DNA from 4 places in the Enterobacter sp. DVT3837 genome. Region 3 is predicted to be linked to each of the others. Evidence: predicted binding sites of a transcription regulator. Region 3 holds the regulator's gene; each other region holds the start of a gene.
The links. Region 3 encodes PhoB, which activates phosphate uptake and scavenging genes when phosphate is short. Its sites were predicted from a motif close to CTGTCATAAAACTGNCNNAT; they were not measured.

Region 1 (3,213 bases), 2.5 Mb from region 3:
TGCTGGTGTATCCGTACTGCTTGAGTACGTCCAGCGTTTTGGCCGCAATGTCTTTCCCTTCCTGGTGGTGGAACCACGGCGCTTTGATTTCCGGGTAGATACCGATATTTTTACCGGTTGAGTGGTTCAGCCCCTGAACAAACTCAATCTCTTCCTGGAAGGTATGGATCCGGAAGTCAGATTTGCCCATCGGGAAGCGTCCCGGATAGACCTGCACCTTCTTGCCGTTTTCGATCTCAAAGCCTTCGGTAAACTTCAGCGAGCGAATTTCCGCCAGCGTGAAGTCGATGGCGTAGAAACGGCCATCTTTGCGGGCGCGGTCCGGGAAACGCTCCGCCACGTCCGTCACGCGGTCAAGATAGTGGTCATGCAGGACGACCAGCTGGTCGTCCTTCGTCATCACCAGATCCTGCTCCAGGTAATCCGCGCCCTGCGCATAGGCCATCGCTTTTGCCGGGAGCGTATGCTCCGGCAGATAGCCGCTTGCGCCGCGGTGGGCAATAACGATTTTATCTGCCGCCAGCGCAGAGCCTGTCATCAGGCCTGCCAGCAGCAGACTGGTAGCTAACTGAGTTAATTTCATCGCAATGCTCCTTATTGACGACGCGCCAGCACTTCAGCGTGGTGACGTTTTTCGCCGATCATCACAACAATCAGCAGCAGAACCGCCAGCACGCTACCGCCAATCATCACCATAAAGCCGCCGTCCCAGCCGAAGAAGTCAACGGTATAGCCCACAATGGCGCTTGCCGCGACCGACCCGCCGAGGTAGCCAAACAGGCCGGTAAAGCCTGCCGCCGTGCCCGCCGCTTTTTTCGGCGCCAGCTCCAGCGCGTGCAGACCGATCAGCATCACCGGACCGTAAATCAGGAAGCCGATGACGATCATGCAGGCCATATCTACTGATGGGTTGCCCGGCGGGTTGAGCCAGTACACCACGGTGGCGATGGTCACCAGGGTCATAAAGAACACGCCTGTCGCACCGCGGTTACCTTTAAACACTTTGTCCGACATCCAGCCGCAAAGCAGCGTGCCTGGGATCCCGGCATATTCGTACAGGAAGTAGGCCCAGGAGGATTTATCCAGCGCGAAGTGCTTCACCTCTTTCAGGTAGGTTGGCGACCAGTCGAGGATGCCATAGCGCAGCAGGTAAACGAACACGTTCGCCACCGCGATGTACCACAGCAGCTTGTTCGGCAGGACGTACTTCATGAAGATCTGTTTTGCAGTCAGCTCTTCTTCGTGCTCCTTGCTGTAATCATCCGGATAGTCGTTTTTGTACTCTTCGATCGGAGGCAAACCGCAGGACTGAGGCGTGTCGCGCATCAGCGCGAAAGCGATAATCGCCACGACGATAGCACCAAAAGCAGGCATATAGAGCGCCGCGTGCCAGTCGTTGAACCAGGCCATCCCCAACAGGAACAGCAGCGGTGGAATACCGCCTCCCACGTTATGCGCACAGTTCCATACCGACACGATGCCGCCACGTTCCTTCTGCGACCACCAGTGCACCATGGTGCGTCCGCATGGTGGCCATCCCATTCCCTGGAACCAGCCGCAGAGGAACAGCAGCACGAACATGATGGCAATACTGGAGGTTGCCCACGGCACAAAGCCCATAAACAACATCACCGCTGCCGCCAGGATCAGACCGGCTGGCAGAAACACACGCGGGTTCGAGCGATCCGACACGGAACCCATGATGAATTTGGAAAAACCGTAGGCAATCGAAATTCCCGACAGCGCGAACCCTAAATCCCCCCGCGAAAAGCCCTGCTCCACCAGATAAGGCATGGCGAGCGCGAAGTTTTTACGCACCAGGTAGTACGCCGCGTACCCGAAGAAAATCCCCAGGAAAATTTGCCAACGCAGACGACGGTATAGCGGATCAATTTCTGCCTCAGGCAGACGCGCACGATGCGGCGCGGGTTTGAAGATACTGAGCATGACAGCCTCCGTGGCCAGGTATTGAATTTACTGGGGTTTTACTGCCCCATACTCCAGAGAGGCGGCGATGTTAAGAAATCACGGTGATTGTTACTGTGAATCAACGCACAGATTGTTACAGAAATATGACAGAATGCGCAAAAAAGCGCATGAAATCACGTTTCACTTTCGAATTTCGCTCGTTTGTGTTCGAAATCAAACAAACCATAGTTTTCATGTGGCTAAATGGTAAAAAACGAACACAGAGGGATGACAATGACAATTCACGATCCACGCTACAGCGATGTGATTATCATTGGCGGCGGTGCGACCGGTGCCGGCATCGCACGTGATTGCGCACTCAGGGGGTTGAGCGTCACGCTTCTGGAGCGCCATGATATTGCGACAGGTGCCACCGGGCGCAATCATGGCCTGCTTCACAGCGGTGCCCGCTACGCCGTTACCGATGGCGAATCGGCTCGTGAATGTATTGCCGAAAACCAGATCCTGCGGCGGATTGCTCGCCACTGCATTGAACCTACAGACGGCTTGTTTATCACGCTTCCCGAAGACGATCTCGCCTTTCAGGCTACCTTTATTACTGCCTGTCGCGCGGCGGGGATTCAGGCCGAGGCCATTGACCCGGCCCTGTCGCGGCGCATTGAGCCCTCCGTCAACCCGATCCTGACAGGGGCGGTAAAAGTGCCAGACGGTACGGTTGATCCTTTCCGCCTGACGGCCGCCAACATGCTTGATGCCCGCGAACATGGCGCGCACATCCTGACCGGGCATGAAGTGACCGGGCTTATCCGGGAAGGTCACCGCGTCCGTGGCGTGCGGCTTTTTAATACGCAATATAACGAACACAGCGAACTGTATGCTTCCGTGGTCGTCAATGCGGCGGGGATCTGGGGGCAGCGGATTGCGGAGTATGCCGACTTGTCCGTTCGCATGTTTCCGGCAAAAGGCTCGCTGCTGATCCTCGACCATCGCATCAATAACCATGTGATTAACCGCTGCCGTAAACCGTCTGATGCCGATATTCTGGTTCCGGGCGATACCATTTCATTAATCGGTACCACCTCAACCCACGTGGACTATAGCGAGATTGATTACAACCGCGTCACTGCTGAAGAAGTGGATATTCTGCTGCGTGAAGGGGAAAAACTGGCCCCGGTGATGGCGCAGACCCGGATCCTGCGCGCCTACGCGGGTGTGCGTCCGTTAGTTGCCAGCGATAACGACCCAAGCGGGCGTAACGTCAGCCGGGGCATTGTGCTGCTCGAT
Region 2 (3,213 bases), 420 kb from region 3:
GACCGGTTCCGAAAAAGCCGGTAGCGTCGTGGCTGCGCAGGCGGCGAAGCACATTAAGAAATCGACCCTTGAGCTAGGTGGTAACGACGTCTTCGTGGTGCTTGATGATGCGGACCTGGACAAAGCCGTGAAGATTGGCGTGAATGCGCGACTCAACAACGCCGGGCAGGTCTGCACCGCGGCGAAGCGTTTTATCCTGCACGAGAAAATTGCAGATGCCTTCCTCAGCAAATTCACCGAGGCGTTTAAGCAGGTGAAGATTGGCGATCCGCTGGACAAAAGCACCACGCTGGGGCCGCTGTCGTCTAAAGATGCCCTGGAAACGCTGACCAGACAGGTTAACGAAGCGGTGAAAAACGGTGCGACGCTGCACTATGGCGGCAAACCGGTGCCGCGAGACGGGAGTTTCTTCGAGCCGACGATCCTGACGACTATCTCGCGCGACAATCCGGCGTATTTCGAAGAGTTCTTCGGCCCGGTGGCGCAGATGTTCGTGGTGAAAAACGATGACGAGGCGGTTGCGTTGGCCAACGACTCCCACTACGGCCTGGGCGGGGCGGTATTCAGTCAGAATATCGAGCGCGCGAAGAAAATGGCGTCGGGGATTGAAACAGGGATGGTGTATATCAACTGGCTCACCGATACCGCGCCAGAGCTGCCGTTTGGCGGCGTGAAGCGCTCCGGCTACGGACGCGAGCTGTCGGATCTGGGGATCAAAGAGTTTGTGAACCAGAAGCTGGTAGTAGTGCGTAAGTAAGAGGTAATAAAAAACCTGCCAGACGGCAGGTTTTTTATCTGTGCGGAGCCTTAGAAGCTCACGCCGCCGCCCACATAGGCGCCGTCAATCAGCGTATGGCCAGGACGGCCGTCTTTGCCATCTACGCTCACGTGACGGTAACCCACTTTCAGGGTCACTGGCGTAATTGGCGTCCAGCTTACGCCACCATTGGCTTCAACGTAGTTTTTCACGCTGTTGTTCAGACCTTCTGGAGCGACATAACCTTCACCAAATACGTGAATGCTGTCGGTCAGGGCAACGTTAACGCCGCCACCAATCGGGAACGCCACGCCGTTATCGCCTTTTTTCGGGCCAAGGTAGATCGCCTTCGCGCCCGCATTCAGCATGACCGGGCCGACTTCCAGGTTGTAACCTGCACCCACTCCACCTGTCTGGGTGCCGTCGTCAGTGTTTTTAAGCCAGTTGCTTTCGGCATACAGGCCAGACGAGGATTTACCCATTTCCAGATTGAGGTTGGTAAAGTTTTTACCCTGCTCAATGCTGCCACCCATCGCCAGTGCGGAACCCGAGATAGCGGTCAGAGCAGAAAGAAGAAGGATATTCAGTTTTTTCATGTTTTATGCCTCGTCATCAAATTAATCTTACGGCACCTTAACAAGCGATGTTTATGACTGCAAATGTGGTTAGGATCAACTTTTTATACTGTAAATGTTAATTTTATTGCTCAAGTTGTTATGAAAGTGTTTTGTTTTAGGGGTGTCAACGCGTGATTTTCTGCTGTTTAAGAACAGTTTAATTTTTTGACTAAACATAAACTGAACGAGGCGGGGATAATCATTCGGAATGCATTAATGGCATTTCTAATAATTTCCAGAAATGTTTCAGGTGTCATACAAAACCACAAAAAATTACATTTCTGGCGCTGATTATACGTTCAACTGCTCGGCCCTGTTTCCTCGCAATGTCATTTTTCTGACACGTTGATTCTTTACGGTGTTGGCTTCACTCTATGGATGCTAACAATATGAAAAGAAAAATTATTCCTGTACTTATCGGTTGTGCGCTCTCTTTCTCTGGCCTGGCGGCGCAGCCCACGGCTGAACACTATGTCGTTAGCTTTCCCGAAGGCTCCCACGTGAGCTACAGCGGGGCGTTTGCGGATGCTTTCCCGCATGGACTTCCTGTCGGAATCGGTTCTGGCCTGTTGTTCACCGGCAAGCAGGGCGATGCGCTGACCTTCGTGACGGTTACCGATCGTGGTCCGAATGCGGACGCGCCAAAAATGGGTAAAAACGAAGCCAAAATTTTTGTTACGCCGGATTTCGCGCCGCTGCTGATGACCATCCGCGTCGAGAACGGCAAAGCAGAAGCAACGGACGCCCGTCCGCTGCATGACGATAAAGGCGAGATTAACGGGCTACCGCTGCAAAGCGGCGTGATTGGCTCCACCAATGAAGTGGCATTCAGCGACACGTTAAAGACGCTGAAGGGTGACAACCGCGGGCTGGACACGGAAGGCATCACGCCGGACGGCAAAGGCGGATACTGGCTGTGCGACGAGTATGGTCCGTTCCTGATAAACGTCGACAGTAGTGGGAAAATCCTGGCTATTCATGGGCCGCAGGCGGCGGAAGGGGAAAAATCCATCGCGGGCGGTCTTCCAAACATTATCAAATGGCGTCAACCGAACCGGGGCTTTGAAGGCCTGACCCGCATGCCTGACGGACGCATTATTGCCGCTGTGCAAAGCACGCTGGATATCGACGGTAAAAGTAAAAAACAGGCGCTGTTTACGCGTCTCGTCAGCTTCGACCCGGCGACCGGGAAAACCGCGATGTACGGCTATCCCATCGATAGCTCCGCCTACAGTAAAAACAGTGATGCCAAAATTGGCGACATTGTGGCGCTCGATGACCAGCACATCCTGCTGATTGAGCAGGGAAGCGATAAAAACGACGGGATGCGTAACCTGATCTACAAGGTGGATCTCAGCAAGGCGAGCGACCTTTCCGCCTTTGACAAGCCGGGCGAGTACCCGGAGTTTGATGATGAGAAGACCCTGGCGCAGCGCGGCATAACCCTTGCGGTGAAAACGCAGGTCGTTGATTTACGCGCCCTCGGCTGGCAGCAGGAGAAGGCCGAAGGGCTGGCGCTGATCGACAGCAAAACGCTGGCAGTGGCGAACGATAACGACTTTGGCGTAAAGGTGGCGATGCAAAACCCGGTCGAGGGCAAGAAGCTCAAGGATTATCGGGTGAACGCAGAAGGTAAGCTGACGCTGGATGATAAACCGGTGGAAACCACGCTCAGCGTGAAGCCGCTGAAGAAGCCGGACTCAGACAGCGAGCTGTGGATTGTGACGCTGCCGGAGGCGGTGAAATAAGTATCCCCACAAAATAATGCCTGCACAGACGGCCCCCTCTCCCTTGAGGGAGAGGGCTGGGGTGAGGGGGAACATACGACTCTGGTGGTCA
Region 3 (3,213 bases):
CCAGCGTTTCGACGGCGCTGAGTTTACCTCCGTTAAAACTCACCAGATGCACAGATTTGGCTTTACCTGTCTCATCAAAACTCAGCGAAATGGGCGAGCCACAATAGCGAATGTGTTCGCAGCCACCAATGATCTGTGCGCGGTGAATATGCCCAAGCGCAATGTAGTCGGCAGGCGGGAAATTTTGCGCCGGGAACGCATCCAGCGTACCAATATAGATGTCACGTACGGCGTCACTTTTACTGGCTCCGACGGTGGTGAGATGCCCGGTTGCAATCACCGGAATAAGCTGTTCGCCGCGCAAGGTACAGGCATCGGTATATTGTTGGTGATAATAGTCAGTGATGCTCTGCAACAGATGCTGCTGTTTTTCTCCGCCGGACATCCCGGCCTGGCTCTGCACGATATCGCGTGGGCGCAGGAAGGGAACCGGGCACAGCACCGCCCCCGGTGTACCGTCACGTTTTTTCAGGATCTGCGGCGCATGCCCGGCACTGGCCACCACGGTAGTGTTCAGGAAGGCCAGGATGTCGCGGGATTCATTCAGCGTGGCGACGGAGTCGTGATTACCGGCGACAATCACCAGATGGCAGCCTGTTTGCTGCAGATTTACCACGAAGCGGTTGTACAGCTCACGCGCATAGCTTGGCGGCGAGCCGGTGTCGAAAATGTCACCCGCGACAATAATCGCATCCACTTCGCGCGATCGAGCCGTATCCAGCAGCCAGTTCAGGAACGCTTCATGCTCAGCTGCCCTGCTTTTGCTGTAAAAGTTTTGACCCAGATGCCAGTCCGAAGTGTGAAGTATGCGCATAGGAGATCCGTGGCGAAAAAAGATGTTGGCGATTATAAACATTCAGGGGCAGAAAATAACCGCTGTAATAAAACAACAGTTTGCCATTTATAGTGGTAAGGTTTTTCATAAATCTGTCATAAATCTGACGCATAATGACGCCGCATTACAAACTTGTAACTTAAATAAGATAAGACAGGGCAAAGTATGGCGAGACGTATTCTGGTCGTAGAAGATGAAGCTCCAATTCGTGAAATGGTGTGCTTCGTGCTCGAACAAAATGGCTTCCAGCCGGTTGAAGCGGAAGATTATGACAGCGCGGTGAACCAGTTGAATGAGCCCTGGCCCGATCTGATTCTGCTCGACTGGATGTTGCCTGGCGGCTCTGGACTGCAGTTTATCAAACACATTAAACGTGAAGCGATGACCCGCGATATCCCCGTTGTCATGCTGACGGCACGTGGTGAAGAAGAGGATCGCGTGCGTGGGCTTGAAACGGGTGCCGATGATTACATTACCAAGCCGTTCTCCCCGAAAGAGCTGGTTGCTCGTATCAAAGCCGTAATGCGCCGCATTTCACCGATGGCAGTGGAAGAGGTGATTGAGATGCAGGGGCTGAGCCTTGACCCGACCTCACACCGCGTCATGACGGGCGAAAACCCACTCGACATGGGGCCTACCGAATTTAAACTTCTGCACTTCTTTATGACTCACCCGGAACGCGTTTACAGCCGCGAACAGTTGCTGAATAACGTCTGGGGAACTAACGTGTATGTCGAAGACCGGACGGTTGACGTCCATATCCGCCGCCTGCGAAAAGCGCTGGAACTGAGCGGCCACGATCGCATGGTGCAGACGGTCCGCGGCACGGGTTATCGTTTTTCTACCCGTTTCTGAACAATGACAGGAGTGTGACGCGTGCTGGAACGTCTGTCATGGAAAAGGCTCGTCTTTGAACTGATCTTATGTTGTATTCCGGCCTTCATTCTGGGGGCCTTTCTTGGACATCTGCCGTGGTTTCTGCTGGCCTCGGTCACCGGGCTGCTGATCTGGCATTTCTGGAACCTGTTACGCCTCTCCTGGTGGCTATGGGTTGACCGAAGTATGACACCGCCGCCGGGAAGCGGCAGTTGGGAACCGCTGCTTTACGGTTTGCATCAGATGCAGATGCGTAATAAAAAGCGCCGCCGCGAACTGGGAAGCCTGATCAAGCGTTTTCGCAGCGGGGCGGAGTCGCTACCGGATGCGGTCATTCTGACGACCGAAGAAGGGACAATCTTCTGGTGTAATGGTCTTGCGCAACAGTTGCTGGGGTTGCGCTGGCCGGATGATAATGGCCAGAATATCCTCAACCTTCTGCGTTATCCTGAGTTTGCGCAGTATCTAAAAAAGCGTGATTTTACCGGTCCGCATAATCTGAAACTCAATAATGGTCGCCATCTGGAAATCCGCGTGATGCCCTACAGCGATCGGCAGTGGCTGATGGTGGCGCGCGATGTCACCCAGATGCACCAGCTGGAAGGCGCGCGACGCAACTTCTTCGCGAACGTGAGCCACGAATTACGCACCCCGTTGACCGTACTGCAGGGGTACCTGGAGATGATGCAGGAGCAAACGCTTGAAGGTGCGCCACGTGAAAAAGCGCTGCACACCATGCGCGAGCAAACGCACCGTATGGAAGGTCTGGTGAAACAGCTGTTGACGCTCTCAAAGATTGAAGCGGCGCCAACGCTTGCGCTGAATGACACCATTGATGTCCCCATGATGCTGCGGGTGGTGGAGCGTGAAGCACAGACGCTAAGCCATAAAAAGCACCACCTGACTTTTGAGGTCGACAATACGCTGAAGGTTCTGGGCAGTGAAGATGAGTTGCGCAGCGCCATTTCCAACCTGGTGTATAACGCGGTGAATCATACGCCGGAAGGGACGGAGATCGTGGTGCGCTGGCAACATACCCCTACGGGCGCTGAATTTAGCGTCGAGGATAATGGTCCGGGGATTGCTCCGGAGCACATCCCGCGTCTGACCGAACGTTTCTATCGCGTGGATAAGGCGCGATCGCGACAGACAGGGGGAAGCGGTCTGGGGCTGGCGATTGTAAAACATGCCGTCAATCACCATGAAAGCCGCCTCGATATTCAGAGTACCCTGGGTAAGGGAACCCGCTTTAGTTTCGTGATCCCGGAACGATTAATTGCCAAAAAGATCGCCTGATAACGGGTGTGTCATTTTACCTTTCCACGGGTCAGCGTTTGCTGGCCCGTTTGCTTTGCAGTCAAACGAAACGCGAATGAATTTTATACGGCTGACTGTTTTTTGTTCGCATGATTAGCCATGGGTTTTTCTGATAATTAGCGTATTATGCTGGTGTGTTTTTTCATGGTGGCATATTGTTCTGGTTTTGCGATCCCACCTTGCCT
Region 4 (3,213 bases), 1.0 Mb from region 3:
GAGATCGCCAGAACAATGAAGGTGATCACGAACAGAATCAGACCCAGCTCCATCAACGCCGCGACGTGCAGACCGGATTCCGCCTCAGCAAATTCATTCGCCAGTGCAGAGGTAATACTGTTACCCGGCATGAAGAGTGATGCGCTGTCGAGCTGGTAGGTGTTACCGATGATAAAGGTCACCGCCATGGTCTCACCCAGCGCACGTCCCAGACCCAGCATCACGCCGCCAATCACCCCATTTTTGGTGAACGGAAGGACAATGCGCCAGATAACTTCCCAGGTGGTACAGCCGATACCGTAGGCCGACTCTTTCATCATCACCGGCGTTTGTTCGAAGACATCGCGCATGACCGCCGCAATGTACGGAATAATCATAATGGCGAGGATCACACCTGCAGCCAGAATACCGATACCGAAAGCCGGGCCAGAGAACAGGGCACCCACAAACGGGATGGCGGAAAGTACATTACCCACGGGTTCCTGGAAGTACGTTGCGAACAGCGGCGCAAAGATAAACAGGCCCCACATGCCGTAAACGATACTCGGAATGGCCGCCAGCAGCTCGATGGCAATACCCAGTGGGCGACGCAGCCAACCCGGTGCCAGTTCCGTCAGGAACAGAGCAATACCAAAACTGACGGGAACCGCAATCAGCAAGGCGATGAACGAGGTCACCAGCGTGCCGTAAATCGGCACCAGCGCACCGTAGATATCGTTCGGCGCGTCCCACTCTTTTGTCCACAGGAAGGAGAAACCGAATTTCTGGATGCTCGGCCAGGAGGAGAAAATCAGAGACACAATAATGCCGCCCAGCAGCAATAGCACAATCAGCGCAGCCAGTTTAACCAGCGCGCTGAAAATCATGTCACCTTTTTTACCCGGAGGGTTAAATGCAGGCTTGGTTGCAGCCATAAATCACTCTTCTGTTAAACGCGTTTACGAAATCGGCGGGTAAGCGCAAGCGCCACCCGCCATTTTCGTCAGAATGCTAAATTAATACAATGCCTTACCGCTGCTATCTTTCACGTTGGTTTTCCACGCAGCGCGAATTTGCTCAACCACGTTTTCTGGCAGGGTAGCGTAATCCAGGGCATTAGCCTGTTTGCCGCCGTTTTTGTACGCCCAGTCGAAGAACTTCAGCACTTCGGCGCCCTGCTCAGGTTTCTTCTGCTCTTTGTGAACCAGGATGAAGGTGGTAGAGGTGATTGGCCATGCACCTTCGCCTTTCTGGTTAGTCAGATCCTGAGCGAAAGATTTGCTCCAGTCAGCGCCTTTTGCCGCGTTGGCAAAGTTCTCTTCGGTCGGGCTGACAGGTTTACCATCAGCAGAAACCAGTTTGGTGTAGGACAGGTTGTTCTGTTTAGCGTAGGCGTATTCTACGTAACCGATAGAGCCCGGCAGACGCTGTACGAAAGCGGCGATGCCGTCGTTGCCTTTACCACCCAAACCAGTTGGCCAGTTAACGGTAGAGCCAGAACCGACTTTAGATTTCCACTCTTCGTTCACTTTCGCCAGATAGCTGGTGAACACGAAAGAGGTACCAGAACCATCAGCGCGGCGAACCACAGCGATGTTCTGAGAAGGCAGTTTCAGGCCTGGGTTGAGTTTGGCAATCGCCTCGTCATCCCATTTTTTGATTTTACCCAGGTAGATGTCACCCAGGGTTTTGCCGTCCAGCACCAGTTCACCAGACTTCACGCCCGGCAGGTTGATGGCCAGAACCACACCGCCGATCACGGTCGGGAACTGGAACAGACCTTCCTGTGCCAGTTTGTCATCAGACAGCGGAGCGTCTGATGCACCGAAATCAACGGTATTAGCGGTAATTTGTTTAACGCCACCGGAGGAGCCGATACCCTGATAGTTAACCTTGTTACCGGTTTCTTTCTGGTAGGTATCCGCCCATTTGGCATACACCGGCGCAGGGAAGGTTGCACCAGCGCCAGTCAGGCTTGCTTCTGCAAATACAGAGAACGCGCTCAGAGATAAGGTCGCGGCGACAACAGTTGCGACAGTGGTACGCATAACTTTCATAATGTCTCCTGCAAGATTTTCGTAAATCGTTGTTTAGTGGCTACGATGAGCAAAATAGGACAAACAGGTGACAGATAAATGTACTAATTATGACAGTTTTATGACAATGGAAATTTCACTTAAAAACCAGCAGAAGAAAGCTTAATTTTCATCGTGTTAGCCACTTTTATGACAAGACGTTTTCAGAAATATTTTCTTTATGTGACACTGAAAAAAGTAGCTGAAGATGACAGATTGTCATAAATAAAAACGCAAAAGAGTTGATTAAAAACAAGCCAGGCGGGATAGAAAAGCTCCACCCGAAGGTGGAGCCTGAAGGGATTATTCTACGGTGACAGACTTCGCCAGGTTACGCGGCTGGTCAACGTCGGTGCCTTTGATCAGCGCAACGTGATAAGCCAGCAACTGCAGCGGAACGGTGTAGAAGATCGGTGCAATCACCTCTTCCACATGCGGCATCTCGATGATGTGCATGTTGTCATTGCTGACAAAACCGGCATCTTTGTCGGCGAAGACGTACAGAACACCACCGCGGGCGCGCACTTCTTCAATGTTAGATTTCAGTTTTTCCAGCAGTTCGTTGTTAGGAGCCACAACGATGACCGGCATATCGGCGTCAATCAGCGCCAGTGGGCCGTGTTTCAGCTCGCCTGCCGCATAGGCTTCCGCGTGAATGTAGGAGATCTCTTTCAGCTTCAGCGCGCCTTCCAGCGCAATCGGATACTGATCGCCACGACCCAGGAACAGGGCGTGATGCTTGTCGGAGAAATCTTCTGCCAGTGCTTCAATGCGTTTGTCCTGGGACAGCATCTGCTCAATACGGCTCGGCAGTGCCTGCAGGCCATGAACGATGTCATGCTCAACAGAGGCATCCTCGCCTTTCAGACGTGCCAGTTTCGCCACCAGCATCAACAGAACGGTCAGCTGAGTGGTAAACGCTTTAGTGGAAGCCACGCCAATTTCGGTACCCGCTTTGGTCATCAGCGCCAGATCGGATTCACGCACCAGCGATGAGCCAGGGACGTTACAGATGGCCAGAGAGCCAAGGTAGCCCAGCTCTTTAGACAAACGCAGCGCCGCCAGCGTATCCGCCGTTTCACCAGACTGAGAAAGGGTGATCATCAGGCTGTTACGACGTACAGCGGATTTGCGGTAGCGGAATTCAGACGCGATTTCC

Region 1: glpT (glycerol-3-phosphate transporter) is a predicted target of PhoB. The motif match lies at 2,060-2,079, and genes of this name have one in related genera.
Region 2: AC0XWG_RS04225 (esterase-like activity of phytase family protein) is a predicted target of PhoB. The motif match lies at 1,699-1,718, and genes of this name have one in related genera.
Region 4: pstS (phosphate ABC transporter substrate-binding protein PstS) is a predicted target of PhoB. The motif match lies at 2,124-2,143, and genes of this name have one in related genera.

The regions. Positions count from the first base shown of each region.
Region 1 covers NZ_JBWDLA010000001.1:2,937,343-2,940,555, reverse strand. The annotation lists gene glpQ (glycerophosphodiester phosphodiesterase) at 1-583, opposite strand, end outside; gene glpT (glycerol-3-phosphate transporter) at 595-1,947, opposite strand; gene glpA (anaerobic glycerol-3-phosphate dehydrogenase subunit A) at 2,203-3,213, shown strand, end outside.
Region 2 covers NZ_JBWDLA010000001.1:868,490-871,702, reverse strand. The annotation lists gene AC0XWG_RS04235 (NAD-dependent succinate-semialdehyde dehydrogenase) at 1-757, shown strand, start outside; gene AC0XWG_RS04230 (YfaZ family outer membrane protein) at 808-1,353, opposite strand; gene AC0XWG_RS04225 (esterase-like activity of phytase family protein) at 1,764-3,122, shown strand.
Region 3 covers NZ_JBWDLA010000001.1:452,474-455,686, reverse strand. The annotation lists gene sbcD (exonuclease subunit SbcD) at 1-814, opposite strand, end outside; gene phoB (phosphate response regulator transcription factor PhoB) at 1,001-1,690, shown strand; gene phoR (phosphate regulon sensor histidine kinase PhoR) at 1,712-3,007, shown strand.
Region 4 covers NZ_JBWDLA010000001.1:1,454,012-1,457,224, forward strand. The annotation lists gene pstC (phosphate ABC transporter permease PstC) at 1-914, opposite strand, end outside; gene pstS (phosphate ABC transporter substrate-binding protein PstS) at 996-2,036, opposite strand; gene glmS (glutamine--fructose-6-phosphate transaminase (isomerizing)) at 2,358-3,213, opposite strand, start outside.